One region of the Paenibacillus guangzhouensis genome, then DNA from elsewhere that is predicted to be linked to it. Evidence: predicted binding sites of a transcription regulator. Region 1 holds the regulator's gene; the other holds the start of a gene.

Region 1 (16,638 bases):
TTTGGACATTTTTTCATTATCGATATTGATATAGCCGTTATGCATCCAGTAGTTCGCCAGCGATTTACCGGTTAACGCTTCCGACTGCGCAATTTCGCACTCGTGATGCGGGAACTGCAAATCTTGTCCGCCGCCGTGGATATCCAGAGTATCCCCCAAATAACGCTTTACCATCGCCGAGCACTCGATATGCCATCCTGGACGGCCATCGCCCCATGGGCTGCTCCAATAGATCTCACCTGGTTTGGCGCCTTTCCAAAGGACAAAATCCTCTGCATTTTCTTTGCGCTCATCGACTTCAATCCGGATACCGAACTGCAGCTCTTCAATATTCTGATGTGACAACTTCCCGTATTCCTTGAACTTCTGCGTACGGAAATAGACATCCCCTTGGTTCGCATATGCAAAGTCTTGATCGACTAGCTTCTGAATGAATTCCACAATCTCCGTAATGTTGTCCGTTACGCGCGGATTCGTCGTTGCTGGACGAACGCTTAACCCCTCAATATCCTCTTCAAAAGCTTGAATGAAACGATCCGCTACTTCAGGGACGGTTGTTCCGAGCTGCTCTGCCTTACGAATTAATTTATCATCAACATCTGTAAAATTCGATACATAGTTCACTTCATAGCCAATCGCTTCTAAATAGCGACGAACAACATCGAAGAAAATCACTGGACGCGCATTTCCGATATGAATGTAATCATATACCGTAGGACCGCATGTATACATACGAACCTTCCCCGCTTCAAGCGGTTCAAAAAGCTCCTTCGTTCGATTCATCGTGTTGTAGATGTGCAACGCCATGATTTACACGCCCTCTTTCGTTTGTTGTTGTTCCTGTACGATGCTGAGTTCCTTCTTCAGCCGATCGATTTGTTCTTGCATCTGCCTAAATTGATCAATAATCGGGTCCGATACTTGATTGTGACTTAAGCGATCCAGCCGTTTACCATCCTGCTTCACGATCCGTCCAGGGATCCCGACAACCGTGCTGTTCGGCGGCACTTCATTCAGCACGACCGAATTCGCACCGATCATCGCGTTATCTCCTACACGAAAAGACCCGAGCACCTTCGCCCCAGAAGCAATAACGACGTTATTGCCAATCGTTGGATGACGTTTGCCTTTTTCCTTCCCGGTTCCCCCAAGTGTAACACCCTGATAGATCACCACATTGTTGCCGATCTCACATGTCTCACCAATGACGACCCCCATGCCATGGTCAATGAACAGCCGCTCTCCCAGTGTTGCGCCAGGATGAATCTCGATCCCTGTAAAAAATCGACTTGTCTGCGATATCACGCGCGCTACACTATACCACCGGTGTCTGAATAGCCAATTCGCCAAGCGATGCGCCCAAATGGCATGCAGCCCGGAGTACGTAAAGACCACTTCAAATTTGCTTCTTGCCGCCGGGTCGTTCTCGAACACCGTCTGAATATCCGACCTCATTCTCTGAAACATGTTGATCCCCTTCTATCCCCTCAAAATAGAAAACGCCCCTACAGCAATATCACAATATTGCTGCAGAGACGTACTAACGCGGTCCCACTCTGCTTAAACATTTAGATGATGCTACATGATCATCTTAAATATTTCACTTAGCGTCCTTAACGCGGACGATACGTTATTCCCTACCCTGCGCGGCAGATCGGAAATACAGCTCCCAGGCGCATGTTCAGCTCACTAAGGATTAGGCAACTTCCAGCCATGGTTGCCCTCTCTGAAACCCTTGCAATAAAGCTTACTTCTCCTGTTCTTCGCTTTTAGAGGTTTTTATCAAATTGGAATGATGTTGATTGTAATTATATCCAACAGGTGCCACTCTGACAAGAGACGAAAATCTGTTAATTGAGGGTTCTCGTCTTATGCTTATGCCAAGAATGCACGAAGTCTAGCAACGACCTTATCCTGTCCAAGAAGTGCGATCGTCTCGTTCAAGTCGCGTCCATGCGTCTGTCCCGTTAACGCGACACGGATCGGCATGAACAATTGCTTGCCTTTCGTACCTGTTTCTTTCTGCACTTCCTTGATTGCTGTTTTCATCGCTTCAGCCGTGAACTCCGTCAGAGCCTCCGCTTTGCTTAGGAATGCTGCGAGTACCGCTGGTACTTGCTCCTCTGCGAGTACCGCTGTTCCTTCTTCATCCATTTGGATCTCATCTTGGAAGAACAATGCAGACAGTTCAACAATATCGGAAGCGGAGCGCATCTGCTCTTGGTATAGCGCCACGAGTGAATTCGCCCAGGCTTGCTCTGCTTCAGTTAAAGTCGCTGGCAGCAATCCAGCTTTTTGCAGATGAGGAATGGACATCGCTGCGATACGCGCTGGTTCCGCGTTCTTAATATAGTGATTATTTAACCAGCTTAATTTGTTCGTATCGAACACCGCTGGACTCTTCGATAAGCGCCCTGCATCGAAGATTTCAATAAATTGTTCGCGTGAGAAGATCTCTTCTTCACCTTTAGGTGACCAACCAAGCAATGCAATGAAATTGAATAGCGCTTCCGGCAAATAACCCAATTGATCATATTGTTCGATAAATTGAATAATCGATTCATCACGTTTACTTAATTTCTTATGATGCTCATTCACGATTAATGTCATATGGCCGAATACCGGAGGTTTCCAGCCTAACGCATCATAGATCATCAATTGGCGAGGCGTATTGGAGACATGATCCTCACCGCGCAATACGTGCGAAATTTTCATCAGATAGTCATCGATAACAACAGCGAAGTTGTACGTCGCGATCCCATCCTTCTTCACAATAACGAAGTCGCCTGACACATCAGACTCGAACGAGATCGTTCCTTTGACCATATCATCGAATGTGAAGGTTCTGCCCTCAGGTACGCGGAACCGAATGCTCGGCACACGGCCTTCGGCTTCGAATGCGGCACGCTGCTCCTCTGTTAGATCGCGATGGCGTCCAGAGTAACGCGGCATTTCACCGCGGGCCGTCTGCTCCTCACGCTCTTGCTCCAGCTCTTCTTCTGTGCAATAGCATTTGTACGCAAATCCACCGTCAATTAACTGCTGTGCATATTTATTATAAATATCCAGGCGTTCTGTCTGACGGTATGGACCGTATTCTCCGCCTACATCAATACTTTCATCCCAACTGATACCCAGCCATTTCAGGTAAGTAAGCTGACTCTCTTCCCCACCCTCGATATTCCGTTTCAAATCCGTATCTTCAATACGAATAATTAATTTGCCGTTATGATGACGTGCGAACAAATAGTTGAACAGCGCCGTTCTTGCATTACCAATATGTAAATGTCCCGTTGGGCTTGGCGCATAACGTACACGAACTTCTTGTGTCATAGGACTTAGCTCCTTTTCCTTGCCGAGAATTGCGACTGCATCGCCTTTAAATACCCTTAATCATAGCACATTCTGAAGGAGACAGACAACCGATTGGGCTGCAATTCCTTCGCCGCGGCCTGTGAATCCGAGCTGCTCTGTCGTCGTCGCCTTCACATTGATCTGCGACACATCGGCTTCCAGTACTTGAGCAATTCGCTCCTGCATTTCCGGAATGTATGGAAGCATCTTCGGCTTCTGAGCGATAATCGTGCAATCCAAATTACCAAGCTTATACCCTGCTTCCTTGGCCATCACCCAGATTTCCTCCAGCAGCTTCACGCTGTCAGCATCCTTGAACTGCTGATCCGTATCCGGAAAATGCTTGCCAATATCCCCAAGTCCAAGTGCACCAAGGATCGCATCGCTAATCGCATGTAGCAATACGTCAGCATCCGAATGCCCAAGCAGCCCTTTCTCATAAGGAATCGTAATCCCCCCGATAATACATGGTCTACCTTCCACCAATTGATGTACATCAAAGCCTTGTCCAACTCGAATCATTGCTGTTCCTCCCTCATTTGTTGTAACCAGAACGATGCCGTTACCAGATCATCTGGCGTTGTAATTTTGATATTCGTATATTCCCCTTCAACCACATACACAGGTAATCCGAGCCTTTCTACCAGCATCGAATCATCGGTGCCGACGAACTGCTCTTGCTGCGCCTCTTCATGGGCCCGAACCACATCGGCATAGCGAAAAGCTTGTGGGGTCTGGATAGCCCACAAGCTGCGACGGTCTGGTGTATGTTCGATGCGACCTGCTTCATTCACTTGTTTGATCGTATCCTTCACCGGTACGGCAAGAACGGCTGCCCCATGACGCATCGCTGCTTCATAACAAGCACGAACCCGCTCCTCCGTCACGAATGGACGGACACCATCATGGATGAATACCCAATCGGCATCCAGAGCGAGCAGCCCTTGATAGACCGAATATTGGCGCTCCGCTCCACCTGCGACGATTTTCGTTATTTTCTGAAGACCATAGATCTTAACCCACGCTGTACAACGTTCAACATCCTGCGCACCGACGACGAGTACGATCTCATCGATCAGGGTCATCTGTTCGAATTGTAATAGGGTATAGACCAGAATCGGCTTCCCTTCCAACTGCAAATATTGCTTGCTCTCCGGGGTTCCCATCCTTGAACCTTTACCCGCGGCGACGATGACTGCGCCAACCCGATTGTTCATGCCTATCCCTGCCTTGCTCTATCGCATAATTTGATCTACCTTATAGATTCGACATTTGCGATGAACAACCCTTTTCACGCGATGAACTTTATATAATAACAAGGCCCTCCGCAAAGCAATTGAATCATCAACGATGCGAAGATCTCCTTTTGGACTTCGTTACTGGGCTTTTTCCAGCAATTTCGGCTTCGCGAAGATCATCCGTCCTGCAGACGTCTGCAGCACACTCGTCACGAGCACTTCCATCGTCGTTCCGATGTACTCTCGTCCACCCTCGACAACGATCATCGTTCCATCATCTAAGTACGCTACGCCTTGGCCGTGTTCCTTGCCATCTTTAATCACTTGCACGATAATTTCCTCACCAGGCAATACCACTGGCTTCACAGCGTTAGCCAAATCATTAATATTAAGTACGGATACCCCTTGCAGCTCACATACTTTGTTCAAGTTAAAGTCATTCGTGACCACTTTACCCTGGAGCACCTTGGCCAGCTTCACCAGCTTACTATCCACCTCGGAAATTTCATCGAAATCACCTTCGTAGATCAACACCTTCACTTCAAGCTCTTTCTGAATTTTGTTCAGAATATCCAGTCCTCTTCGACCCCGATTCCGCTTGAGCAAATCCGATGAATCCGCAATATGCTGCAGTTCTTCGAGTACAAACTCCGGAATAACAATCGTGCCTTCGATAAAGCCCGTCTTACAGATATCTGCAATCCGACCATCGATAATAACGCTCGTATCCAGAATCTTATGCTCCTCGTTCCCGCGATTCGAATGGCTCTCTCCATTACCGCCTCTTCCACGCGTCAGAATGGCTACCAATTCTTCTCTCCGTTGCAATCCCAGCCATAATCCTGCAGTACCGCAAGCGAGTGTTAACACGATGCCCAATATGGCACCCAGCGACTCTACAATTGGCTCTAACAGATACGCCACACCTAGACCACCAACAAGTCCAAGGAATGCAGCAAATACATGCTCAAATGGAAGGCTTGTTACTTTATCGAGTCCCGTCCGAATCCGGCCCAGAACCGAATCCCCACCTAGCGAAAATAAGACCAAAAATACCGTCATACTGATACCCATAAATAACACCGTTCCAACCCATGTGCTTGCATCACCGAACATCGATTGCAGCCAATCTGTTGTCCGAATGCCTGCAAATGTGTACACTTCAAATCCGACCCATGCCCCTAACAGCAGCCATAACATCTGTATTCCTTTTTTTAACATAGGATTCACCTCCTTTACAATTATGGTCCAATTTCATCCAAGCTAATCTTGGTGAGAACAACTTTTTTCATTGATAACTGGTAATTCATTCACTTATAATTGAGTTAATTTCGGATTCGATGACGAAGCAGGTTATCAAGAATACTAATAAATCGAGGTGTATACACATGAGTGAGTCGACTTTACAAGCGTTTCAGGAGCAGGTCTCCGAATTGTTACTACGTCACCGCAGTCTCTTGGATGTTCTCTCGAAATATGGCCAGTCCAATGCATCCGTCAACCGTTCTGTCGTGAAAGCGATTACGGAATGTGGATGTATCGAACTGAATGCAAGTAAACAATGTTATCCGGAAGAAATGACACAGACGAGCCATCAGCTCTCAAGCCACTTGCATGGCGAGCTCTGTGAGAATTGTAAAGAAGTGGTCACTGCAGAGCTCGGTAGGAACTTGTTCTATATGTCCGCGCTATGCAATCTGCTCGATGTGAAGATGAATGATGTCGTGCAGAGCGAATCGAAGAAATGTTCCACGCTCGGATTTTTCAATTTATCGTAATGCCAACGCTCAAATAAAACACAAAAAAGCATTTATTCGAATCTCCGTAGAGAGCGAAATAAATGCTTTTTATTGTCGATACAACTAACTATTCAGTTGATCAGAACGCGATGCATCCTCTTTGGAAGCTGTACGTTTGCTCTTGCGACGCGTGGTGAACACAAGCTCAACGTTTTTTTTTAAGCCATACAACGCATAAAATGCGAGTGGAATTAGAATCAATTTTGGAGTCTGAGCCGGGAATTTAATCGCGAGTACGAGCGCAAGAATAATGACGATCGGCGCAATCCAGAATGCTTTCTTAGGAATGCCAACCTTCTTGAAATTCGGATATTTCACACGGCTAACCATCAGATACGACAATAATAATGAACTAATCACCAGATAAGGCGTAGCCAAGTCCGCATGGAACAATGCTAATGTACATAGTACACCACCCGCAGCCGGAATCGGAAGCCCGATGAAATATCCTGGCGTTCCGGATATGACATTAAATCTGGCAAGACGAAGCGCACCACAAATCGGGAATATTGCCGTTACCGACCATGCGAGCAACGGATTCAAATGCGTAAACGCAGTCACATACATAATAAAAGCTGGAGCTACACCAAACGAAATTACATCAGACAGGGAATCAAGCTCTTTCCCGAATTCACTCTGCACATTGAGTGCACGAGCAACCCGGCCATCCAGCCCATCCATTAGCATAGCAATAATCACCATAATAGCGGCATAATCGTTCTCACCGTTAAAAACTAATATGATGGAAATAATTCCGAGTACCAAGTTACTAATCGTAAACAAGTTCGGAATCGATTTTGTTATCATAGACTCACCTCATATTTACTATGCCCCAGTGTCATTCATTGATTGTATGACAATTTATATTTGTCTGTCAATAAACACCTGTTCTTGGATACGCTTAAGACCTTCCTTAATCGTACGGGCACGCACTTCACCAATTCCATCCACTTCATCCAATTCTTCGATCGTCGCCATCGTCACATGCGGCAGCTGGTAGAACCGCTGAACCAGGTTATTAATAATAACATTCGGCAATCGTGGGATCTTGCTGAGAACGCGATAACCGCGCGGCGCAACCGATTCTTCCGTCATTAAGTTCGAGGACTGATACCCTAATAATCGAATAATAAAATGTGCATCCAGCAATTCGTCCGAGCTGCATTTCTTCAAGCATACGAAAATTTCCTTCAATTTCTCTTCGGATGAATCCTTCGCATAGTCTTTGATTAACAGCCTTGCGTCTTCCTCCGTATTTCCCACTAGCTCTTCCATCTGCATGCTGATCAACCGGCCTTCGTTGCCTAGCTCATGGATGTAACGTTTGATCTCCTGCTTGATCCGAAGAGCCATCTCGAAGCGCTGTACGACATGCACAACCTCCTGTAACGTCACAAGCTCTTCAAATTCCGAAGCTGTCAGATTCGTCAGCGCCTGATTGAGCACCACTTTATACCGTTCCAACGTCTGTATAGCTTGATTTGCTTTCGTTAAGATGACGCCAATCTCCTTGAGGGAATACCGCAAATTCCCTTGATAGAGCGTAATCACGTTACGACGCTGAGAAATGGACACGACGAGCTTCCCTGTCTGCTTCGCTACCCGCTCCGCTGTCCGGTGTCTAATTCCCGTCTCAATGGAGGATATCGATGAATCGGGTATCAGCTGAGTGTTTGCATAGAGGATACGTTTTAAGTCTTCACTTAAAATGATCGCGCCATCCATCTTCGCTAGCTCGTACAGATAGTTCGGTGAGAAATCACAGTTAATGGAGAAACCCCCATCTACAACTTCCATCACTTCTGGACTGTATCCAACAACGATCAATCCCCCGGTTTTGGCGCGAAGGACGTTCTCCAGCCCATCTCGAAACGGCGTCCCCGGCGATACCAATCGAAGAAGATCATTTACATTATCTTGTTGAACCGCTTCTTTCATTCTCTATTATGCCCCCTAACCTAATGCAGCTCTTAGCGCTTCCGCTACGGTGTTCACACCGATAATTTCGATCCCCTTGGGCGCTTTCCACCCCTTTATACTTTTCTCAGGCATAATCACACGCTTGAACCCAAGCTTGTGCGCCTCTTTAACCCGCTGCTCCACGCGAGATACAGCCCGCACTTCCCCAGTTAGTCCAATTTCGCCGAAAAACACATCGTATGGCTGAGTTGGCGCATCCTTAAAACTCGATGCAATACTTACGGCGATCGCGAGGTCAACGGCAGGCTCATCGAGCTTCACGCCACCCGCAACATTCAGATAAGCATCTTGATTCTGCAAGAACATGCCCATTCGTTTCTCAAGCACCGCAATAATGAGCGACATCCGCTGATGATCGACACCTGTCGACATTCGCCGCGGCGACGGGAAATTCGTCGAAGCGACTAAGGCTTGGAGTTCAACTAGAACAGGACGAGTCCCTTCCACACTAGCGACGACGGTCGAACCGGCTACTCCAAGCGGACGTTCGGACAAAAACAGCTCCGATGGGTTGGACACTTCCTCAAGCCCCGTCTCTTGCATCTCGAAAATACCGATCTCATTCGTTGAACCGAACCGATTCTTCACCGCACGCAGCAATCGATAGGTATGATGCCGCTCCCCTTCGAAGTACAATACGCAATCCACCATATGTTCCAATAAACGCGGACCTGCGATCGCTCCTTCTTTGGTGACATGCCCTACAAGCACGGTCGCAATTCCCTTTACCTTAGCAATACGCATAAAGTGCGCCGTACATTCACGAACTTGGGAGACACTCCCTGGCGCCGAAGCAACAGAAGGCTGATAGACCGTCTGAATCGAGTCGATGACCAGAAAATCAGGCTGGATCTCATCAATCGCTTCCTCAATTTGCTCGAGGTTCGTCTCACATAAGACGAATAAAGATTCAGACAATGCATTTAATCGATCCGCACGCAGCCTTGTCTGTCGAACAGATTCCTCGCCAGATACATAGAGAACCTTGAGTCCTGCCGTTGTAAGCGCGTGTGATGTCTGCAGCAATAATGTGGATTTCCCGATCCCGGGATCACCGCCTACAAGAATTAATGAGCCAGGAACGAACCCGCCGCCGAGGACACGATTCAGCTCAGCGATATGCGTCTGAATGCGAGGTTCTTTACCACTCTCTATATGTATGATGGATTGCGGTTTTTCTTTCGTATGAAAAATGGGCGATTGCATGCCTTGCGTCTTGACAACCGTCTGCGTCTCTTCGACCATCGTGTTCCAGCTCATGCATCCTGGGCATTTGCCGAACCATTTTGCTGTCTCATGACCGCATTCTGTACAGTAAAACTTTGTTTTGACTTTCGCCATTTCGATCTCCTAACTAACCTTCATCTCGTACAAAAATTGACTGTTTTCGCAAATTTCGTACTTCTTTCAATTTTAACATTTTTACGCTAGAGATAAAAGGAAAACCCGAAACCTTATAGGCTTCGGGTTCTATTTATGCAGAATACGTAAGAATCAAGTTATTTTAATGATGCAGTACAACAAGGCTGCCTTCCTGCTCATCAATCGTTAGGCTGTCACCTTTCGAAATTTTGCCCATCAAGAGCTCTTCTGATAGACGGTCTTCAATATGCTTCTGAATCGCACGACGCAGTGGACGCGCACCGTAAGCAGGATCGAACCCTTCCTTCGCTAGGAAAGCTTTCGCTTTGTCCGTTAAGATGAAATCAACTTCCTGCTCTTTCAGACGGTTGCGAAGATCTTCGGCCATCAACGACACGATCTGTGCAATATGCTCTTCGCTGAGCGAATGGAAGACAATGATCTCATCAATCCGGTTCAAGAACTCTGGACGGAAGCTTTTCTTCAGCTCGCCCATGACTTTATCCTTCATGTTGTTATAATCTTTGCCGGAATCATTCGCTGCTGTGAAGCCAAGCGTCGAATTCCGCTTGATCGCTTCTGCCCCTACGTTCGAAGTCAGAATAATTAACGTATTGCGGAAGTCTACGACACGACCTTTGGAATCCGTAAGTCGCCCGTCCTCCAGCACTTGAAGCAAGATGTTGAATACTTCAGGATGTGCCTTCTCGATTTCATCAAGCAGCACAACCGAGTATGGTTTACGTCTTACTTTCTCCGTTAATTGACCGCCTTCTTCATAACCAACATATCCTGGAGGCGCACCGACTAGGCGTGATGTCGAATGTTTCTCCATATACTCAGACATATCGATACGAATAACAGCATTCTCATCTCCAAACAGAGATTCTGCAAGGGCACGTGCCAATTCCGTCTTACCTACCCCGGTTGGACCTAAGAAAATGAATGATCCCATCGGACGTTTCGGATCTTTCAGGCCGGCACGAGCACGACGTACGGCACGGCTAACTGCTTTGACCGCTTCTTCTTGGCCAATCACACGCTCATGAAGGATAGACTCCATCTTAAGCAAGCGCTCGGATTCTTCTTCTGCCAGCTTACGAACTGGAATTCCAGTCCAGCTTGCTACGATCTGTGCGATATCATCAGGTGTTACTTCAGAATCCGTACGGCCTTGCTTTTCTTTCCACTGATTCTTCGTTAGATCAAGCTCTTCACGCATTTTCTGTTCTGTATCACGAAGTGCTGCTGCTTTCTCGAACTCTTGGCTCTGTACAGCGGCATCTTTTTCTTTGCGAATATCTTCAAGACGATTCTCGAGCTGTTTCAAATTCGGCGGTACCGTATAAGAGTTAAGCCTTACCTTCGAACCAGCTTCATCAATCAAATCGATCGCTTTGTCCGGTAAGAACCGATCCGTAATGTAACGGTCCGACAATTTGACTGCTGCTTCAATCGCCTCATCCGTAATTTTCACCCGGTGGTGGGCTTCATAACGGTCACGTAGTCCATGCAAGATCTGAATCGCTTCCTCCGGAGATGGTTGATCAACTGTAATCGGCTGGAATCTGCGTTCAAGCGCAGCGTCTTTCTCAATGTATTTGCGGTATTCATCCAGTGTCGTCGCACCAATACATTGGAGCTCGCCACGTGCTAGAGAAGGTTTGAGAATATTCGATGCGTCAATAGCGCCTTCTGCTCCGCCTGCGCCGATTAGAGTATGAAGTTCATCGATGAACAGAATGATATTGCCTGCTTGACGAATTTCGTCCATGATCTTCTTCAGACGATCTTCGAATTCACCGCGGTATTTGGTCCCTGCAACGACAGAGCCCATATCCAAGGTCATGACACGCTTATCGCGAAGCGTCTCAGGAATTTCGTTCTGGATGATACGTTGTGCAAGCCCTTCAGCAATCGCCGTCTTACCAACCCCCGGTTCCCCGATCAGGACTGGATTGTTCTTCGTTCTACGGCTCAACACTTGAATGACGCGTTCAATTTCATTACTGCGGCCAATGACAGGATCTAAGTTCCCGTCCTTCGCGAATGCCGTTAAGTCACGGGCAAGCGAATCAAGTGTCGGTGTGCTGACATTGGCAGGTGTTCCATGATGGCTCGATACTGCTTCACTGCTGCCTAAGAGCTGCAGAACTTGCTGACGCGCCTTATTTAAACTGATACCCAGGTTATTGAGTACACGTGCAGCGACACCTTCGCCCTCACGAATCAACCCGAGAAGGATATGCTCTGTACCTACATACGTATGACCAAGCTTACGAGCTTCGTCCATGGATAGTTCAATGACTTTTTTAGCACGAGGCGTATAAGCAATATTCGTTGGTTGCTCCTGTCCACGACCAATCAAAGATTCGACTTCGTCTTGAATCTTCTCAAGCCCTAGTCCAAGCGCAATCAAGGCTTTAGCTGCAATACCTTCTCCTTCACGAATCAGTCCAAGAAGGATATGCTCCGTGCCAATATTGTTGTGACCTAGTCGCACGGCTTCTTCTTGTGCTAGTGCCAATACTTTCTGTGCTCGCTCTGTAAATCTTCCAAACATCATATCTATACACCTCCGCTTAAACTTAATTATAGCTAGAATTTATGATTTAGAAAGTTTATCGCGAATTAATGCAGCGCGATAAATATCTCTTTCTTCGGTATTTAACTTGCGACCGTATACTTGCTGCAGGAATCCCGTCTGAGACATCACAATCAACTCATTCAATACATCGGATGATACATGATCGATGAGACCGAGATCTAGTCCAAGACGCACATCGGAGAGCCGTTGTGACGCTTCCTTCGAATCCATGACTTCCGCATGTGTTAAGATACCGAGAGATCTCCGGATACGGTCTTTGATGCGAATCGGAGATTCTTGCATAATCTTCTCCCGCGCAGCCTTCTCATGTTCAATGATTTGCCTTGCCACACTATGCAAATTATCGATAATTTCTTTCTCGGACTGACCCAACGTAATCTGATTCGATATCTGGAACAGATTCCCGATGGATTCACTGCCTTCACCATAGATGCCGCGAACAGCCAAACCTACCTGTGTAATTGCCGGCAGCAGCCGATTCATCTGCTGCGTTAAGACGAGTGCTGGGAGATGGATCATCACGGATGCCCGAATGCCAGTACCCACATTGGTAGGACAGCTGGTCAAATATCCTCGAACCTCATCAAATGCATAATCTACTTGTTCTTCAAAAACATCGTCAATCCTGCTTGCGAGCTCCCAAGCTTCTTCTAATTGAAACCCGGGGTAGAGACATTGGATTCGAAGATGGTCTTCTTCATTGATCATGATGCTGGCTGCTTCATTCTCGCTAATGATGACTGCGCCATTGCGGGACTCATTTGCCAAGTTGGGACTGATAAGATGTTTCTCCACCAGTACGCGTTTATCCAGTTCACTCATATCGGATAAGAATACTTCCGAGAAATTTCCGATTTCTTTCATTTCTGCGGCCTGCATCACTTGGCTTAATCGATCCAGAATTTCTTTGGATTGCTGATTCGTAGCCAGCATAGGGAATGGAAGGTTATCCAAGTTACGTGCGATCCGAACGCGGCTGCTTATAACAATATCCGAGTCTGGACCCTTCCCACGCATCCATTCGCTTAATGCCTTCTCAGTGAATTTACGAGCTTCCATTCAACATCCCTCCAACGCCAATATGACTTGTTATCCTGCAGAAATTCGTTTTTCCAACTCACGTATTTGATCGCGAATTTTCGCGGCATCTTCGAACTCTTCATGAATGATACGGTATTGCAGCTGCTTCTTTAGTTCCTCCAGCTCACGTTTGGTCTGAATGGATCCGCCACGGCGTTTGGGAATTTTCCCAATATGCTTGGTGCTGCCGTGGACACGTTTGAATAAAGGATCCAGCCGATCTTCAAAGTGCTTATAACAGGAACTGCAACCGAACCGTCCAATCTTGCTAAATTGGGAGTAGGTTAATCCGCATTCGTCACAACGAATCGTCTGCGCTTTACTACTCGTGGAGCTGCCTTTCCCCGATGGATCAAAATCGAGTAATCCGGACAATAAGCTGTGAATAGAGAACCCATTCGATGTTCCCGGTATCAGTTCGCCTTTCTCACGGGCACACGATTCACAAATATGAAATTCCGTTTTCTCACCATTCACGATTTTCGTGAAATGCAATGTCGCAGGCTTCTTACCGCATTCTTGACAGACCATGGTCATGGACCTCCTTCGATCTAACTTACTTCTTATTCATCAGCAAAGAAAACAGCATTGCACGAAGCAAGCTCGCTCTTAGTTCATCACGGACTGGAAGCTTAATGATCAATGCTTCTCGGCTCACCGCCGCACGGAGCAAATTCGCTTCACGCCTTGTTATCACACGCGCTTCTTCCAGCTGATAGATCAGACCCTCTGCAGCTCCTTGTTCAATACGATCACCAATGGTGTGTCGTAGATGCTCTTGAATCGCCTGTTCAGCAGGCAATTGAAGACGTTGAATCCGTATATACCCGCCGCCACCGCGCTTACTCTCCACGACATATCCTTTCTCGAGAGTAAACCGCGTGCTGATCACATAATTGATCTGTGACGGAACACATGAGAATTGATCGGCTAATTCATTGCGTTGAATTTCAATCATACTGCCCGGACTCTCATGCAGAATACTCTTCAGATATTGTTCTATAATATCAGAGATATTACGCATTGATTCATCCTCCATGGTGAAATGTAAAGGTCAAAACTTTGACGTTTAGTTGACCTTGACTTTCTTTGACTTTATAAACATGATATCACTTTTTCCACAGACTTTCAACATCTCTTCCGTCTTATTATTGTTGCATATCTGGCCTCGAAATATACCCATCATATCCTTTAGCCTGCTTAAGAATCTTCTATTACATACTTTAGATTTATATATGATCACATATGTTCGAAGTCCCACTTAGCTCGGTTATTCATCCACTGGTTTTTACTACGGATGACACTGGCACGCCCCTCACCAATAACCTGCATCGATTTTTCCCCCTCACAGTCGAAATGTATCCCTTCTTACAGGAAAAATATCCCAATATAATCAAACTAGAGGTTCCCTATTGCGTTCCATCGTAGGGGCTTTATTGATGTGGTTGGATGAATGAAGGCGCCCATTCCTCGTTCCCATCATTAATAGTTATATTCTGGGAGGGATCGTTTGTGAGGATTACGAAAAAATGGATGCTCGTGGTCATGCTAGTAGCTATGTTTCTCACATTACTGCCTACTCTGTCCTTTGCAGCTGCGTCGGGCCCCCCTGGGACTCCCGTTTTAACGCAGAACAATTGGGATAGCAAGCCGAACTATTCGCTTACTTTCAACATGTGGTGGGGGAATAACGGAACAACATGGAAATTGTATGAAAATGGGACGCTGATCCACACAGCTGATTTAACAGATAATACACCCAATGCGCAAACCGGTTCATACAGCTTCACGAATAAAGCGTCCGGCACCTATGTCTATAAAGTTGAACTCATTAACGCTGCAGGAACATCCGTATCCAATAATCTGAGCTATACCGTAGCTGGCGGCACAGGTGGAGGAGACACGCAAGCACCAACAACACCGACAAATCTAACCTCGACAGCAAAGACCGCTACAACAATCGATTTAACCTGGTCAGCTGCAACGGATAATGTCGGTGTTACAGGCTATGAGGTGTTCAAAGATGGCGTGTCCGTCGGCACAACACCAAACACTGCTTTTTCTGTAACAGGGTTAACCGCCAATACAGCCTATGCCTTCACCGTGAAAGCCAAGGATGCTGCCGGCAATGTTTCTCTTGCTAGCAATTCCTTATCTGTGACAACAGACCCTTTGCCAGTCGACACGCAAGCTCCTTCTGCACCAAGCAACCTCATCACTACAGCTAAAACATCCACTTCCATCGCACTCTCTTGGTCACCTTCAACGGATAACGTCGGAGTTACGGGATATAACATTTTCAAAGATGGTGTATCTGCTGGCACGACGACAAGCACGACCTTCAATGCTACAGCTTTATCCCCCAATACGGCCTATGTATTTACCGTTCAAGCCAAAGATGCTGCTGGTAATGTATCTGCACTTAGCAATTCCCTATCTGTAACAACAGATGCTGCCTCCTCCATCCCTGCATGGACCGCAGGAACCGCTTATAAGACGGGCGACCGGGTATCTTATAAGAATAGTGTCTACATATGCCTTCAAGCGCACACGGCATTGGTAGGCTGGGAACCTTCCGGCACACCAACGTTATGGCAATTAGATACGAGTGCACCAGACACTACACCACCAACAGCCCCAACTGCACTAACGGTCTCTACTGTCAGCAGCAACGCATTAACCCTGAGCTGGCAGCCTTCAACAGATAACATTGGCGTTAAGAACTACACGGTATTTCAGAACGGAACGTCCCTTGGCACATCGACGAATACGAGCTACCTGGTGACAGGACTATCTGCGAATTCAACCTATGTATTCAGTGTCAAAGCGAGTGATGCCGCAGGAAACGTGTCGGCAGCCAGCAATGAGGTTACTGTAACAACGCCTGCACCAGATCTTACTCCACCTACGGCACCTACAAATCTTACCGCTTCCAATGTAACGAGTAATACCGTTGTATTAACTTGGAATGCCTCCACTGACAACGTTGCCGTATCGGGCTATGACATTTATGCTGGCCCTGCGCTCAAAGGATCTACGACAGGAACGAGCTACACGGTAACTGGGTTGTCCCCTACTACGTTATACAGTTTTACAGTAAAAGCAAAAGACGCAGCAGGTAATATTTCGGATGCAAGCAATCCCGTATCCGTTACAACGCTAGAGGGCTCTAAAGGTGGCGATTATAAAATCGTAGGTTATTTCCCATCTTGGGGTG
Region 2 (16,638 bases), 300 kb from region 1:
GTAAAATTACTGTAGAATAACGATCAGATGGTTAACCGCGAAAAGCTGGTTTTCGTTGAGAACACTCACGAGAAGCGGCTTTTTCATTTGTATGCGATCGATGTCGCTCCCTCGCGGGGGAGTGCCCTATTATCTTGACCGATAATACAGGCATGGCTTATAGTGGGTACTGAAACACAATTAACTTAGATAAAGGTGGATTTAGCATGTCTGAAACAATCTATGTTGGTGTGGACCTGGGCGGAACAGCAATTAAAGTTGGAGTCTGCAATGAACAGGGACAACTGCTGCATACGTATGAGGGCCCTACAGAGACGGAAAAGGGAGCAGAAACAATCATCGATAACATTGTGAAATATGTTCATCTTGTTGTGGAGCAGTCTCCTTATTCATGGGATCAAGTGGGCGGCGTAGGCGCAGGTCTCGCAGGCTTCATGAATTTGAAAGAGGGAATTATCCTGCATTCTCCGAACCTACCTTTCCGTGATGTACCGATTCGTCAAATACTATCCGATCGATTAGGCAAACCGGTTCGCGTGGATAATGATGCGAATGTAGCGGCGCTTGGTGAAGCTTGGAGCGGTGCGGGTGCGGGGATCGACAATTGTGTATGCTACACGCTGGGAACAGGTGTAGGCGGCGGTATCATTATCAACGGCAGTATCTATCAAGGATTTGCTGGCGTAGCTGGGGAGCTCGGACATATCGCAGTCATTCCTGACCTTGAAGCCATCCAATGTGGATGCGGCAAAATGGGCTGTCTTGAGACGGTATCTTCGGCAACAGGCATTATTCGTATGGCCAAAGATGCTGTGGAACGCGGTGATCGCACATCGCTATCCACGCTTCCGCATATGATGGCTAAAGATGTGTTCGATGCGGCCAAGGCAGGAGATGAAGTTGCAACGCGTATCGTTAACCGTGCTGCATTCTATTTGGGCAAAGCAATGGCGGCTGTGGCTGTTATTCTGAATCCAGAGCGATTCATTATTGGCGGCGGCGTGTCCAAAGCGGGCGATATTCTATTCGATGAAATTCGTGAAGTATTCTACAAGCTGACACCGGATTCTCTGCAAAAGGGTATTGAGATTGTGCCGGCGACACTTGGCAACGATGCGGGAATGATCGGGGCAGCAGGCTTATTTAGTCGTTCGTAAGAGGAAGTTCTAACTACAAGGGGGAAGGGCCGTGATGGACACTTCATCGATGGCAAAAGCAAAACTGGTCATTATTACAGGCATGTCTGGAGCCGGGAAGACGATCGCTGTTCAGAGTCTGGAGGACCTCGGATTTTTCTGCGTGGATAATCTGCCTCCGGTTCTTATTCCGAAGTTCGCAGAACTAATTGAACAGTCGAACGGCAAGATCGGCAAAGTCGCACTTGTCATTGACCTTCGTGGCCGCGAATTCTTCACGGCATTATCCGAGTCATTAAATTATATTAAAGATCACTATACACTTAACTGCGAGATCGTCTTCTTAGACGCTACTGACGGCGTACTCGTTCAGCGTTACAAAGAGAGTCGTAGACGCCATCCATTGGCGCCGACAGGCATGCCGCTGGAAGGAATTCAACTAGAGCGGAAGCTGCTCGAAGACTTGAAGGGATGGGCATCCCAAGTTATCGATACAAGCAATATGAAGCCGGCGACGCTCAAGGAACGGATTGTATCTCGTTTTAATAATCTAGAGGGTAATACCCTATCTGTGCATATTACGTCATTCGGATTCAAATATGGCATCCCGATTGATGCCGATTTAATCTATGATGTTCGCTTCCTTCCGAACCCGCATTATGTGGATACATTGCGTCCGCATACCGGGCAGGATCCGGAAGTCTATGATTACGTGATGAAATGGCCAGAGACGCAAGTATTCTTGACGAAGCTGGTCGATATGCTGCAATTCCTCATTCCTCAATATCGCAAAGAAGGAAAAAGCCAGGTTGTGATCGGGATCGGGTGCACCGGGGGGAAACATCGTTCGGTGGCCATTGCAGAGTATTTGGGCCGAATTATTGGGGCAAGTGAGACCGAAATGGTTCGTGTCGCCCACCGAGATGCAGAGAAAGACCGTCATTAACTAAAGGCAGACAATATGTACGAGGTGATGAGATGAGCCTAGAGTTTGAAGCAGTGCAGCGTCCGCGAATTGTCGTTATGGGCGGAGGAACCGGATTGTCTGTCATGCTGCGTGGGCTGAAGGAGAAGCCTTTAGATATTACAGCGATCGTGACGGTTGCGGATGACGGCGGCAGTTCAGGGATCTTGCGGAATGAGCTGCATATGCCGCCTCCAGGCGATATTCGCAACGTGCTTGGCGCGCTTGCGGACGTCGAACCGCTCTTGTCCGATATGCTGCAATACCGATTTAGTTCGGGATCAGGTTTAGCCGGGCATAGTTTGGGTAATTTGATATTAGCAGCTATGACAGATATTTCTGGGGATTTCGTTACCGGAATTCGTGAGCTAAGCCGGGTGTTGGCTGTGCGGGGGCGCGTGCTTCCTGCTGCGAACCAGGCGGTTATTCTACATGCGGAGATGGAAGACGGTACCGTTGTGACGGGGGAATCGACCATTCCGACAGCTGGGAAAAGGATCAAACGCGTCTTCTTGGAACCGTCGAATGTGCAGCCACTTGCAGAAGCCGTCGAGGCGCTGCGACAAGCGGATGCGATTCTGATCGGACCAGGCAGTCTCTATACGAGCATCATACCGAATTTACTCGTGCCTGAACTAGCCCAAGCGGTTGTCGATTCCTGTGCAGTCAAAATTTTCGTCTGCAACGTCATGACGCAGCCAGGAGAGACGGATAACTATACCGTAAGCGATCACTTGGATGCGGTGTATGACCATATTGGGCATCATATCTTCGATTATGTCATTGTGAACGACGGTGAGATTCCGGCACAGGTTCAAGATAAATACGCGGAGAAAGGCGCCACAGCGGTTCATTTGGATTTGGAAGCTGTGACGAACCGGGGCTACAAGGTCATCGCTGATCGACTTGTACTATTCCGGACGTATTTGCGCCATGATGCGGATAAACTAAGTCATCATATTTATCAGCTCGTCAAAAATTGGATGTTACGAAAGAGGTGAGTCGCTTGTCTTTTGCGGCACAGACCAAAAAAGAATTAACCCAGGTTGAAGCGGATACGTGCTGCGAGCGAGCGGAGTTGTCAGCACTTCTGCGAATGAACGGTTCCGTGCAATTATCGAATCGTAAGGTCATTCTAGATATATCTACGGAGAATGCGGCGATCGCAAGACGTATTTATTCTTTAATTAAGAAATACTATGACGTGCACACGGAGCTGCTCGTCCGGAAAAAAATGCGATTAAAGAAAAATAACGTCTATATCGTACGAATTCCAACGCAGGTTCAGGAAATATTGAAAGACTTGCATATTGTTTCTGAAGGATTCATTTTTACGGACGGTATTGATAAGCAGATTATTGCAAATAACTGTTGTAAGCGGGCTTATTTGCGCGGTGCCTTCATGGCGGGGGGCTCGGTGAATAACCCAGAAGGTTCGTCTTATCATCTTGAAATTGCTTCGATGTATGAAGAGCATTGTCAAGCGCTCGTTGATCTTGCGAATGAGTTCGGTCTGAATGCTCGTTGCATCGAGCGGAAGAAGGGCTTTATTTTCTACATCAAAGAAGGCGAGAAGATTATTGATTTGCTCAGCATGATTGGCGCGCATCAAGCACTCTTCAAGTTCGAGGATGTGCGCATTATGCGCGATATGCGTAACTCGGTGAATCGGATCGTGAACTGTGAGACAGCGAATCTGAACAAAACCATCGGTGCCGCGGTGCGTCAGATCGACAACATTAAGCTGCTCCAAAAAGAAGTGGGTCTTGAGAGTCTTCCGGACAAACTTCGGGAAGTGGCGGAGGTGCGTCTGGCTCATCCGGATATTAACTTGAAAGAAGTCGGCGAACTGCTGAAGGGGTCGGTGAGCAAGTCTGGGGTGAACCACAGACTGCGTAAGATCGACGAATTGGCGGAAAAAATTAGGAATGGGTAAAACTTTTTTTCCTAGTGCTGTTCATGTTATAATGGTATAATGTTGTAAAAGACTAATAATTTATTAGGATAATCGCCAGATCGAATAAGTAATAGGGGGTAATTTTTCCATGACAAAGCACCCGGTAGTTGTGCGGTTAAAAACGGGTCTCCATGCTAGACCGGCAGCGTTGTTCGTTCAAGAAGCGAATAAATATTCGTCAGAGATTTTCGTGGAGAAAGACGAGAAGAAAGTTAATGCGAAAAGTATCATGGGAATAATGAGCTTGGCGATCAGCTCGGGAACTGAAATATATATAAGTGCGGAAGGTTCGGACGCTGAGCAAGCTATTTCTGCATTGGTTCAATTGGTTAGTAAGGAAGAACTTGAAAATCAATAATGAATGATGTACATACAAAGGCCCCTGGAAACAGGGGCTTTTTGTTGTATCAGGGAACTGCCACAAAATATATATGAAGCTTGCCCGGGAATTTATTATTTTCGCTGTAACATTTGGTAAATTGCACCGTCTATGTAGGTAGAACCAAGTGAAGAATAATAATAGGGAGGCTTTTTACATGAAACAGGATGTTAAAACGATCAATAGAGCCAAAAAATTAGGGTTAATCGCAGCAACTGCGCTGCTCGTCGCATTCGCATGGGCGGCTCCGGTATCGAACACGTATGCGGCTGAAGCGCCGGCAGCTCAGAGCCAAAGTGTCGTCCACACAATCAATGTTACGGGTAAGGGTGAAATTACTGTAACGCCGGATGTGGCGTATGTAACGTTCGGAATCGAGACCAAGGCGGCAACAGCGAAGGAATCTCAAAAAGCTAACGCAGCGAAGTTCGCCAAATTGAAACAAGCACTTACCAATTCCAAGGTCAAAACAGAAGATGTACAGACGGTTGGATTCTATGTGAATCCAGAGTATAGCTATAATGAGAAGACAGGGCCGAAGTTAACGGGCTACTCCACGACGCATACAGTGCAAGTTACTTATCGTGATCTGGATGGGCTCGGCGATCTGATGGATGCAGCATCGGAAGCAGGCGTGAATCAGGTTCAAGGTGTACGCTTTGATACGGAGCATCCGGAAATGTATGAGACACAAGTGTTAGAGAAAGCGATGAAGAATGCCGAAGTCAAAGCGAAAGCCATTGCATCCGCAGCGAAGCAGCAGATTGTCTCGGTGATCACGGTGTCGGAGTCTAGTGCAGATGTCTATCCAATCTTCACGAATCAAGTCTATGCCACAGCAAAAATGGAGTCCGCCGCAGCGGATACATCGATCCAATCGGGTCAAATTTCCATTAAATCCAATGTTACTGTCGTCTATGAAATAAAATAAGAAAGTTTCATGTATTTATTAGCGAATTAACGAGAAAATAGTTGTATCATCGGACAAAACAAGGTATAGTGAAGATGCTTTGTAAACAAGGACTTGTCGATGAAAGCCATACCAATGGATATGGCTTTCTTTTTCTTGAAATACAGTGTCTCGGGGTCCCCGCAAAGTACCTGAATCGCTAACAAGGCCACACATCACTTTGTGGGGTTATTTTGAAATATAAGAGTAAGGGGTTGATGCCGATGATACAACTCACGAATATAGAAAAACACTTCGCCGGACAGACCGTCGTACACCCTCTATCCCTCACCATTGGCGAGGGCGAATTTTTGACACTGCTCGGGCCGAGCGGATGCGGAAAGACGACGATTTTACGGATGATCGCAGGGTTCGAGCAACCCACAGTAGGTGAAATTTTTCTCGATGGCAAGGATGTAACAGAGCTGCCGCCCAATAAGCGGGATTTGAACCTCGTGTTTCAGCACTATGCCTTGTTCCCGCATATGACGGTTGAGCAGAACATTCAATTTGGTCTCAAAATGAAGAAGATTGATGCTGCCGAACAGAAGGAACGGATTGCTGAAGCGATTCGATTAACACAGTTGACTCCCCTTGCGAAGCGTTATCCGCATCAATTGTCCGGTGGTCAACAACAGCGGGTTGCGATTGCGCGCGCGATTGCGAACAAACCTCGTGTTCTTTTGCTGGACGAGCCGCTTGGCGCACTGGACTTACAATTACGTAAGAACTTACAAGCTGAGCTGAAGCAATTGCAGCGCAGCCTTGGGATTACGTTCGTCTATGTAACGCATGATCAAGAAGAAGCGATGATGATGAGTGACCGCATCGTCATTATGAATAACGGTAAGATTGAGCAGATCGGCTCACCGAAGGAAATCTATAACCGCCCGAAGACGTTATTCGCTGCGACCTTTATTGGAGAGAACAATGTCTTCCATGAAGCAGATCGGATGTTCGCGATTCGTCCTGAGAAGTTAAAGGCAGTTCAGGATTTGGAGCAGACATCCAAACGTAAAGGCATTATTCAAGATATTGTATACTTAGGCAATGTACACAAATTGATCGTTCATCTGGATGATGAACAGACGACCGTATCGATCTGTCTTGATTTCACGGACGAAGATGAATGGCAAATTGGCCAGCATATCGGCGTGGATTGGCTTGATGCGGATGAGGTGAATATCGGGTTATGAAAAATACGAAATGGTTGATCTCCCCGATAGTCCTTTGGCTAAGTTTGTTTTTGATTTTGCCGATGGCGATTGTGGTCGTCATTTCTTTTCTCGGACGCGATGAATTTGGGAATTTAGTGATTCAATTCAGCTTGGATAATTATGCAAGGTTTTTCGACTCCCTGTATATGGGTATCTACTGGGATACCATCTCGTTATCAGTTCTTACGACATTGATTTGCGTCTTGATTAGCTATCCGCTTGCATACTACATTGCAAATGCAGGACCGACAAGGCAAAAAATATGGCTGTTGTTCATTACAGTGCCATTCTGGATAAATTTTCTGATTCGGACCTATGCATGGGTCCTATTGCTGCGTTCTCAGGGTGTTGTCAATTCTTTCTTAATGGATATCGGTGTTATTGATGAACCTTTGAAGATGCTCTATACAAAAGGCGCCGTGCTGCTCGGGATGGTCTATACGTTCATTCCGTACATGGTGCTGCCGATCTATGTATCGCTTGAGCAAATGGATCGCAAGCTGCTGGAGGCGGCTAGTGATCTTGGTGCTTCGAGGTGGCGAGCCTTCTTGCATATTACATTACCACAGACCAAATCCGGCATGATGACCGGTTCGGTGCTTGTATTCGTGTCTACTGCGGGGATGTATGTGGTTACAGATATCCTCGGCGGTTCCAAATCGACGATGTTAAGCAATATTATTCAGACCCAGTTCCTCGGGGCGAGGGATTGGCCGTTCGGTGCAGCATTATCGGTTATTTTCGCGATCACATCCTTGGTGCTGATCTATTTATTCAATATGGCACTCCGCTCACGCCATGAACGATCGAAGGAGGGACGAGCATGAAGCAGAAGACAAATCCATTCCTATCGATCCACGCTTATCTGGTGATGGCGTTCATCTATTTGCCCGTGCTCATGATTCTGATCTTCTCCTTCAACAACTCGCGAATTAACAGTACATGGGAAGGCTTTACGTTCAAATGGTATGGTTCGTTATTTCAAAATCGAAACGTTATGGATGCGTTAATGAACAGCTTGACGATTGCTTTCACATCGACGGTGATTGCGACGGTACTTGGTACGGTAGCGGCTCTTGCGCTTCGCAATGCGGTACGTAAGAGCAAGACGGTACTCGGGATGCTCTATTTACCGATTGTTGTACCGGATATTATTATGGGTCTATCGCTGCTCTTGCTCTTCAGCCAATTCAACTTCCCGCTTGGGAAATGGACGATTATTATTGCGCATGTGACATTCAGCATTTCGTATGTGTATGTGATTGTTGCATCGAGAATTTCAGGAATGGGCAAACAATTAGAAGAGGCTGCGCAAGATTTGGGCGCTTCACCATGGCAGACATTTCGTTACATTACATTGCCTGCGATCTGGCCAGGCGTACTTGCGGGTGCGATTATGGCGTTTACGTTGTCGATTGATGATTTTATGATCAGCTTCTTCGTAGCAGGCCCGAACTCGACGACATTGCCGATCTATATTTATGGGCTCGTCAAACGCGGAATTTCCCCGGAAATTAACGCATTATGTACCATTATGATTATTGTTAGCGTTGGATTAATTCTAATTGCGCAATGGTTGCAAAATAAAGGGAATCGTGGCAAAAAGGCTTCGACGCTTCCTTTTTAACCACATCAGCAAGTAATAGAGGTTTTCTCATAATAATTCCTATGATTCTTCAAGGCAGAAAGGGGTAATACGATTGAAAAAAATGAAATGGTTCGCGAGCACGGTTCTCGCTGGCGCAATGATTGCGACGCTTGTCGTGACAGCGGGGTGTTCTCAGAAGGAGACACTCAACTTATATAGCTGGGCTGATAATTTCGATCCGGATGTCATTAAGGAATTCGAGCAGAAATACGACGTAACCGTCAATTATGCCGTCTTCGCGAATAATGAGGATTTGCTCGCGAAATTGAAGGCCGGCGGATCGAAGTATGATGTGATTCAGCCTTCGGATTATATGGTTGCGACGATGATTCAGCAGGATTTGCTCGAGCCGCTCAATAAAGACAATATTCCGAATTGGAACAATATTTCGAGCCATTTCAAGAATCTTCCGTACGACAAAGATAATAAATATTCCATCGTCTATACATCAGGTGTTACAGGGATCGCATACAACAAAAAGTATGTGAAGGGCGAGATTACAAGCTGGTCCGACCTTTGGAAGCCAGAATTTAAAGATAAAGTATTACTGCTCGATGATATGCGCGAAGTGATTGGCATGGGTCTCAAGAAGAACGGATTCTCGAACAGTTCGACTAATGAGAATGAGATCAAGAAGTCTGTAGATGATATTAAACAACTGCTTCCAAGCGTCTTGGCGTTTGATACGGACAATATTAAGCAGAAGCTAATCGCGGAAGAAGGTTGGATCGGCACGGTATGGTCCGGCGATGCAGCGTATATTGCTGCTCAGAACCCGGATATCGCTTATGTGATTCCGAAGGAAGGCAGCACGATCTTCTCTGACAACTATGCGATTCCAAAAGGTGCGCAGCACAAGGATTTAGCAGAGAAATTCATTAACTTCATGCTCGATCCTGAAGTGAGTGCGAAGAACTATGAATCCATTGGATACAGTGATCCGAATGAAAAAGCGAAACCGTTCCATAGCCCAGAATACCAAGCGAACAAGATGATCAACCTAAGTGACGAAGAATTTGCACGTACGGAATGGTTAATGGATGTAAGCAAAACATTACAAACGTATGACCGCTATTGGACTGAAATCAAGAGCGGACGCGAATAAGATTCATACGAATCCATGAATCAATAAGATTTAGCTATCAATGAGGAGGCGTTCACCCATGAAAAACGTATTGCGAACGATTACGCTTGTTGCTCTGTGCCTCGTATTTCTAAATCAAACATCCCATGCATCGGCTGCTGCGTCGGTGCAATCCGTGGTAACGCCAAACATTCAGATAACGTTGGATGGAGCACCGCTGCTTAGCAAAGGAATTGTACATGATGGAAGTACATATATTCCGCTCAACATCCTTACGAAGGATCTGAAACTGGATGGGGCTTATGATGCGAAGAAGAAAGTCATGCATGTCAAAGCGAAGGGTAAAGACGTCGTTATTCAAGTGGGACAATACGCCGTTAATTCGGTCGTAAACGGCCACGAACTATGGGATGCGTATGGTCGAGTTCTTGTGAATGGCAACAACTATGTGGCGCTAAGTCTTCTGACAGATAATTTCGGCTACCAATCCGTGTGGGATTCGAAGACGAAATCTGTTCATTTGGTGAAAATTCAAGAGAACGACATGATCTGGTCCTCGAAGAAAATTGATGAGAACACGAAGGACGCCATCATCAATGTGCAATATCCGCAAGTCAGCGGACTCAAAAATGCCGAAGTGCAGGAAAAGATCAACACATTATTTGCTGCGGAAGCCAAGAAATATGTTGATACAGCCAAAGAGAACTCAAAAGGCGCCTATGAGGAGCTTGGATTCAAATATGAATATACGTCGAATTACGACATCAAGTATAATTCGAATCAAGTGATCAGCCTCTTGTTCTCGAGTAATGAATACACAGGCGGAGCACATGGTATGCCAGAGCAGTGGTCTTATACCATCAATATCGATACAGGCACAGTCTACACACTGGACGATCTGTTCAAGCTTGTACCGGATTATAAGCAAGTCATTAATGAGAAGATCAAAAAAGACATTGCACCGATGCTGATGTACGATGCGAAATTCCAGAGCATTAACGAGGATACGGCATTCTATGTGAAAGACGAGGGCGTTGTCATTTATTTCGGGGTGTATGAATATACGCCTTACGCTGCGGGATTCCCAGAATTCTACATTCCATTCCGTTCGATATCGTCGACTCTGGATGGTAAGCTGCCTTTCTAGAGCCTACCCGCGCACGATAGTTGGATATATGACAAACCCCCATGCAGATCGCTGCATGGGGGTTCTTTGTTCTAATTGCTTATAGCTTCTCGAGCACTTTATCGACCAATCCGTACTCCGCTGCTTCAAATGCACTCATGAAGTAGTCGCGGTCTGTGTCCTTCTCGATACGCTCGAGCGGCTGACCGCTGCGATCCGAGAGAATCTTGTTCAGATTGTCGCGCATTTTGATAATACGTTTCGCGCGAATCTCAATATCACTCGCTTGCCCTTCAGCTCCGCCTAACGGTTGGTGAATCATCACTTCACTGTTCGGAAGCGCAAAGCGCTTGCCCTTCGCTCCAGCTGTCAGCAAGAAAGCGCCCATCGAAGCCGCCATACCGACGCAAATCGTCGATACATCGGGTTTAATGAATTGCATTGTATCGTAAATCGCCATACCTGCCGTAATCGATCCGCCCGGGCTATTGATATACAGCGAGATGTCCTTATCTGGATCTTCTGCTGCAAGGAATAGCATTTGTGCGATGATCGAATTCGCTACCACGTCATTGACGGGTGTGCCCAAGAAAATGATACGATCCTTCAACAGCCTTGAATAAATGTCATATGAACGTTCGCCGCGGTTCGTCTGTTCCACGACCATAGGAATGTAACTCACAGAAAATCCTCCTCTACTCACATCGACTAGCTTTCCATCAAATCATACTCCAAATTCAATCAAAAGTCAAAGATAGTCAAACTAATGATACAAAAAAATCAGCCGAAGCTGATTCTGTCTGTTGTATGGTTGGCGCGCCCGCTAGGAATCGAACCTAGATCTCAGGCTCCGGAGGCCTACGTCATATCCATTGGACCACGGGCGCAAAAAGGATAGCAAAGAGAATTATATGCTATTAATCATAGAATTGCAAGTCCCTAACTGATTATCGTTAGAAGAAACATAAGAACCGCTGATCGGTAGCCTAATAAACTCTTATATTTTCTAAAAAAGGCCGCCCATTAATGTATAAGTTTCTGTAAACATGAGAATTATACATGCGGTACACTTGCAAACTGCTCTCGAAAGGGTTAAACTAGGGGTGGGACTAAAAAGGTTTCCGTGGGACATTTTCGGGCCAACTAAGTTGCAGGAGTGGAAAGAAATGCGGAAAATATTAGAGATAGAAAAGCAACTTCTGCCTGATCTCATGGAAATACTAAAAAAGAGATATGAAATCCTTCATCAAATCAAGCTGTCTGAGTTAGTCGGGCGCAGAACGCTGGCGACTTCCTTGGAGATGACCGAGCGGGTACTGCGTGCAGAGACAGACTTACTAAAGACACAAGGACTCATTGAAATTGAGAGCGCAGGGATGCGCCTAAGTTCAGCCGGAGAGAAGCTGCTAGAGGACTTAGAATCCATTGTGAAAGAACTGTTCGGTCTAACGAATATGGAGGAGCGAATTCGCAAGTCTTTCGGACTTCAGCAAGTGCTGATTGTCCCGGGCGATTCGGATCGTTCGCCGCTTACGAAGCGAGATCTTGGTCTTGCAGCATGTAAAGTGCTTCGTAAAGTGATGGGCAAAGATGATGTTGTTGCTCTCACTGGCGGTTCCACACTGGCTCAGATGGCAGAACAGATGACGTCAACGACGCCGATGAAATCCAATTGGTTCGTGCCGGCTCGTGGCGGGTTAGGTGAGAGTCTTGATTATCAAGCGAACACCATCGCATCGAAAATGGCACAACGCGTAGGCGCGCAATACCGTCTACTGCATGTCCCAGATCTACTCAGCGAAGAAGCTTACCAGTCCTTGATGCAAGAGCCGAATATTCTAGAGATTGTGGAATTCATTCGCAAATCTCGCATTGTCGTACATGGGATTGGAGATGCCTTTGTGATGGCCAAACGAAGACGCGTTGATCAACAGACGGTGGATGCGTTGAGGCAGGAGGGTGCTCTAGCGGAAGCGTACGGGTACTATTTTGATCGGCAAGGAAACGTGGTTCACAAGATGGTGTCCTTGGGTCTTCGACTCGAAGAGATTCAAGAAATGGAAGTCGTGATTGCGATTGCCGGCGGTGCCAGCAAGGGTGAAGCCATTCATTCCGTCCTGAAGTTCGGGCAAGAGAATGTGCTTATTATCGACGAAGGTGCAGCACTTGAAATCATTCGATTAATGGATGAAGAAGAACAAGAAGCAGGTTAATGATGTTGTTGTCTTGACGAGCCCTCAGGTTTGTCTTGAGTATATATAAATTAAAATTTAGGAGGAATCATCAATGGTTAAAGTTGGTATTAATGGTTTTGGACGTATTGGACGCCTTGCTTTCCGCCGTATTCAAGCAGTAGAAGGTATCGAGGTAGTAGCAATCAATGACTTAACAGACGCTAAAATGTTAGCTCATTTGCTGAAATATGATACAACTCAAGGTCAATTCCAAGGAGACGTTGAAGTACATGACGGATTCTTCAAAGTAAACGGCAAAGACGTTAAAGTTCTTGCAAACCGTAACCCAGAAGAATTGCCATGGGGCGAGCTTGGCGTAGACATCGTTCTTGAATGTACTGGATTCTTCACAACAAAAGAAGCTGCTGAGAAACACATCAAAGCAGGCGCGAAAAAAGTTGTTATCTCCGCTCCAGCGACTGGCGACATGAAAACTGTCGTATTCAACGTTAACCATGAAATCCTTGATGGTACTGAGACAGTTATCTCTGGCGCATCTTGCACAACAAACTGCCTAGCTCCAATGGCAAAAGTATTGCAAGACAAATTCGGTATCGTTGAAGGTCTTATGACAACAATCCACGCTTACACAGGCGACCAAAATACACTTGATGCTCCGCATGCAAAAGGCGACTTCCGTCGTGCTCGTGCAGCTGCTGAGAACATCATCCCTAACACAACAGGCGCAGCAAAAGCAATCGGTCTTGTAATCCCTGAACTTCAAGGCAAACTTGACGGTGCAGCACAACGTGTTCCAGTTGCAACTGGTTCCTTGACTGAGCTTGTAACTGTACTTGACAAAAAAGTAACAGCTGACGAGATCAACGCTGCAATGAAAGCTGCTGCAGACCCACAAACTTATGGCTACACTGAAGACGAAATCGTATCTTCCGATATCAAAGGTATGACTTTCGGTTCCTTGTTCGACGCAACACAAACAAAAGTATTGACAGTTGGCGACAAGCAATTGGTTAAAACAGTAGCTTGGTACGACAATGAAATGTCCTACACTGCACAATTGATCCGTACGTTGGAATATTTCGCTAAACTAGCTACGAAGTAATAGCGGTTGTAGCATGATTGTAGAGCGGAAACAGTTTATAATTGTTTCCGCTCTTTAACTAACTATGTGTTTGGAGGAACCAACGATGAACAAAAAGAGTGTACGTGATGTAGAAGTAACTGGTAAACGCGTATTTGTCCGTGTTGATTTCAACGTGCCTTTGGAAGATGGAAAGATTACTGATGATACTCGTATTCGCGAAACCCTTCCAACGATTAAGTATTTGATCGAGAACGGTGCAAAAGTTATTCTAGCAAGCCACATGGGCCGTCCAAAAGGTCAGTTCGTGGATTCGATGCGTCTAACGCCAGCTGCAGTTCGTCTTAGCGAATTGCTAGGCAAACCGGTAGTAAAAGCAGACGAAGCGATCGGGGATGCTGTCAAAGCACAAATCGCTGAATTGAAAGATGGCGATGTATTGCTTCTTGAGAACGTTCGTTTCTACGCTGGTGAAGAGAAGAACGATCCAGAACTCGCAAAAGAATTCGCATCCCTTGCTGACTTGTTCGTGAACGACGCTTTCGGCGCTGCTCACCGTGCACATGCATCGACAGCAGGCATTGCAGAATACCTGCCAGCGGTTTCCGGACTTCTGATGGAGAAAGAATTGAACGTGCTTGGTAAAGCATTGCTGAACCCGGAGCGTCCTTTCACAGCAATCATCGGTGGATCCAAAGTAAAAGACAAAATCGATGTTATCAACAAAATGCTCGAAATTGCAGACAACGTATTGATCGGTGGCGGACTAGCTTACACATTCTTCAAAGCACAAGGCCATGAAATCGGACAATCGCTGTGCGATAACGAGAAATTGGAAACAGCACTTGGGTTCATCGCAAAAGCGAAAGAGCTTGGCAAGAACTTCTTGCTTCCAGTTGATATCGTGGTTAGTGATGATTTCAGTGCAAACGCAAATACGAAAATCGTTGATATCGACGGCATCCCGGCTGACTGGGAAGGCATTGACATCGGACCGAAGACACGTGAAATGTATGCAGACGTGATCAAGAACTCCAAACTTGTCGTATGGAACGGACCAATGGGCGTATTCGAAATCGAACCATTCTCCCACGGTACACGTGCTGTAGCACAAGCTTGTGCAGAAACAGCGGGTTACACTGTCATTGGCGGTGGGGACTCTGCAGCTGCAGCTGAGAAATTCCATTTAGCAGACAAAATGGACCACATCTCGACAGGCGGCGGCGCATCTCTTGAGTTCATGGAAGGTAAGAAACTTCCAGGCGTTGAAGCTCTTAACGATAAATAAGATCAGTACTCCTAAGCTAGGGGAAAATAGAAGGACGTGAAAACATGAGTAGAACTCCAATCATTGCAGGGAACTGGAAAATGTTCAAAACTGTAAGTGAGTCCACAGCTTTCGTTCAAGATGTGAAAGGGAAAGCAGAAGTTGCTGGTGTAGAGAGCGTCATCTGCGCACCATTCACGAACTTGCCGGCACTTGTTGAGGCAGTAAAAGGCACTTCCATCAAAATTGGTGCACAAAACATGCACTTTGAAGATAACGGCGCATTTACAGGCGAAATCAGCGGCATCATGCTGAAAGATCTTGGCGTAGAGTACGTGATTCTAGGTCACTCCGAGCGTCGCGCTTACTTCGCAGAGACAGACGAGATCGTGAACAAAAAAATGCACGCAGCATTCAAACACGGCTTAACACCAATCGTGTGCGTGGGCGAGAAGCTTGAAGAGCGTGAAGCTGGTCAGACGAAAGACGTTTGTAAAGTGCAAACTGAAGCGGCTTTCCAAGGTTTGAATGCAGAGCAAGCAGCGAAGGTTGTTATTGCTTATGAGCCAATCTGGGCGATTGGAACAGGCAAATCTTCGACAGCAGCAGATGCGAATGAAGTCATCAGCTACATTCGTGAACTTGTGAAAGGTTTGTATGGAGAGCAAGTAGCGAATGCAGTTCGCATTCAATACGGCGGCAGCGTGAAACCGGAAAATGTACAAGAGTACATGGGACAAAGCGATATCGATGGCGCTTTGGTCGGTGGCGCAAGCTTGCAACCAGCTTCCTACATTGCATTGGTTGAGGGGGCGAAGTAAATGACAGCACCTAAACCGGTAGCACTCATCATCCTCGACGGTTTCGGCTTGAGCGACAACTTGGTAGGCAACGCCGTTGCGCAAGCGAACAAACCGAACTTTGACCGTTACTGGTCGACTTACCCGCACACAACGCTAACGGCTTGTGGTGAAGCGGTAGGGCTTCCTGAAGGTCAAATGGGGAACTCGGAAGTAGGTCACTTGAATATCGGTGCAGGCCGTATCGTATATCAAGACTTGACTCGTATTTCGAAGTCCATTCGCGATGGAGAATTTTTCGACAACGAGACGCTAGTTGGCGCCGTTCGTCATGCGAAAAATAACGATAAAAAATTGCACCTCTACGGCTTGTTGTCCGATGGCGGCGTACACAGTCACATCAGCCACTTGTTCGCAATGCTCGAGCTATGCAAAAAAGAAGAGTTCAACAACGTATTCATCCATGCATTCCTCGATGGACGCGACGTATCGCCAGATAGCGCAAAAGGGTATATGGAGCAATTGATCGCGAAAATTGGGGAGCTTGGCGTAGGTACAATCGCAACGGTACAAGGCCGTTACTATGCGATGGACCGTGACAAGCGTTGGGAGCGTACGGAGAAATCCTACCGTGCGATGGTATACGGCGAAGGCCCTAAATACCAAGATCCGCTCAAGGCGATCGTGGAATCCTATGAGAAATCGGTATTCGATGAGTTCGTTATGCCGACAGTGATCGTGGATGAGAACGAACAGCCTGTAGGTTTGATGGAGTCTGAAGATTCGGTTATCTTCTTGAACTTCCGTCCGGACCGTGCGATCCAATTGTCGCAAG

What was found. Region 1 encodes CtsR, which represses protease genes until heat stress. Its sites were predicted from a motif close to ATGGTCAATAAAGGTCAAACA; they were not measured.
Region 2: a site for CtsR is predicted at 11,205-11,225, ahead of clpP (ATP-dependent Clp endopeptidase proteolytic subunit ClpP). Genes of this name have one in related genera too.

What each region holds. Positions count from the first base shown of each region.
Region 1 is NZ_CP045293.1:4,867,746-4,884,383, forward strand. Features, by position in the region: gene cysS (cysteine--tRNA ligase) at 1-807, opposite strand, end outside; gene cysE (serine O-acetyltransferase) at 811-1,467, opposite strand; T-box leader at 1,529-1,773, opposite strand; gene gltX (glutamate--tRNA ligase) at 1,876-3,333, opposite strand; gene ispF (2-C-methyl-D-erythritol 2,4-cyclodiphosphate synthase) at 3,394-3,876, opposite strand; gene ispD (2-C-methyl-D-erythritol 4-phosphate cytidylyltransferase) at 3,873-4,571, opposite strand; gene GCU39_RS21975 (PIN/TRAM domain-containing protein) at 4,731-5,813, opposite strand; gene GCU39_RS21980 (DUF1573 domain-containing protein) at 5,981-6,370, shown strand; gene pssA (CDP-diacylglycerol--serine O-phosphatidyltransferase) at 6,455-7,198, opposite strand; gene disA (DNA integrity scanning diadenylate cyclase DisA) at 7,253-8,329, opposite strand; gene radA (DNA repair protein RadA) at 8,345-9,712, opposite strand; gene clpC (ATP-dependent protease ATP-binding subunit ClpC) at 9,876-12,299, opposite strand; gene GCU39_RS22005 (protein-arginine kinase McsB) at 12,339-13,400, opposite strand; gene GCU39_RS22010 (protein-arginine kinase activator protein McsA) at 13,431-13,952, opposite strand; gene GCU39_RS22015 (CtsR family transcriptional regulator) at 13,978-14,445, opposite strand; gene GCU39_RS32405 (glycosyl hydrolase family 18 protein) at 14,934-16,638, shown strand, end outside.
Region 2 is NZ_CP045293.1:5,164,508-5,181,145, reverse strand. Features, by position in the region: gene GCU39_RS23265 (cupredoxin domain-containing protein) at 1-20, shown strand, start outside; gene GCU39_RS23260 (ROK family glucokinase) at 207-1,157, shown strand; gene rapZ (RNase adapter RapZ) at 1,192-2,082, shown strand; gene GCU39_RS23250 (gluconeogenesis factor YvcK family protein) at 2,115-3,101, shown strand; gene whiA (DNA-binding protein WhiA) at 3,107-4,036, shown strand; gene GCU39_RS23240 (HPr family phosphocarrier protein) at 4,146-4,415, shown strand; gene GCU39_RS23235 (SIMPL domain-containing protein) at 4,594-5,367, shown strand; gene GCU39_RS23230 (ABC transporter ATP-binding protein) at 5,604-6,581, shown strand; gene GCU39_RS23225 (ABC transporter permease) at 6,578-7,429, shown strand; gene GCU39_RS23220 (ABC transporter permease) at 7,426-8,229, shown strand; gene GCU39_RS23215 (ABC transporter substrate-binding protein) at 8,303-9,355, shown strand; gene GCU39_RS23210 (PdaC/SigV domain-containing protein) at 9,414-10,481, shown strand; gene clpP (ATP-dependent Clp endopeptidase proteolytic subunit ClpP) at 10,561-11,142, opposite strand; tRNA gene GCU39_RS23200 (tRNA-Arg) at 11,273-11,347, opposite strand; gene GCU39_RS23195 (sugar-binding transcriptional regulator) at 11,627-12,673, shown strand; gene gap (type I glyceraldehyde-3-phosphate dehydrogenase) at 12,747-13,757, shown strand; gene GCU39_RS23185 (phosphoglycerate kinase) at 13,843-15,024, shown strand; gene tpiA (triose-phosphate isomerase) at 15,069-15,824, shown strand; gene gpmI (2,3-bisphosphoglycerate-independent phosphoglycerate mutase) at 15,825-16,638, shown strand, end outside.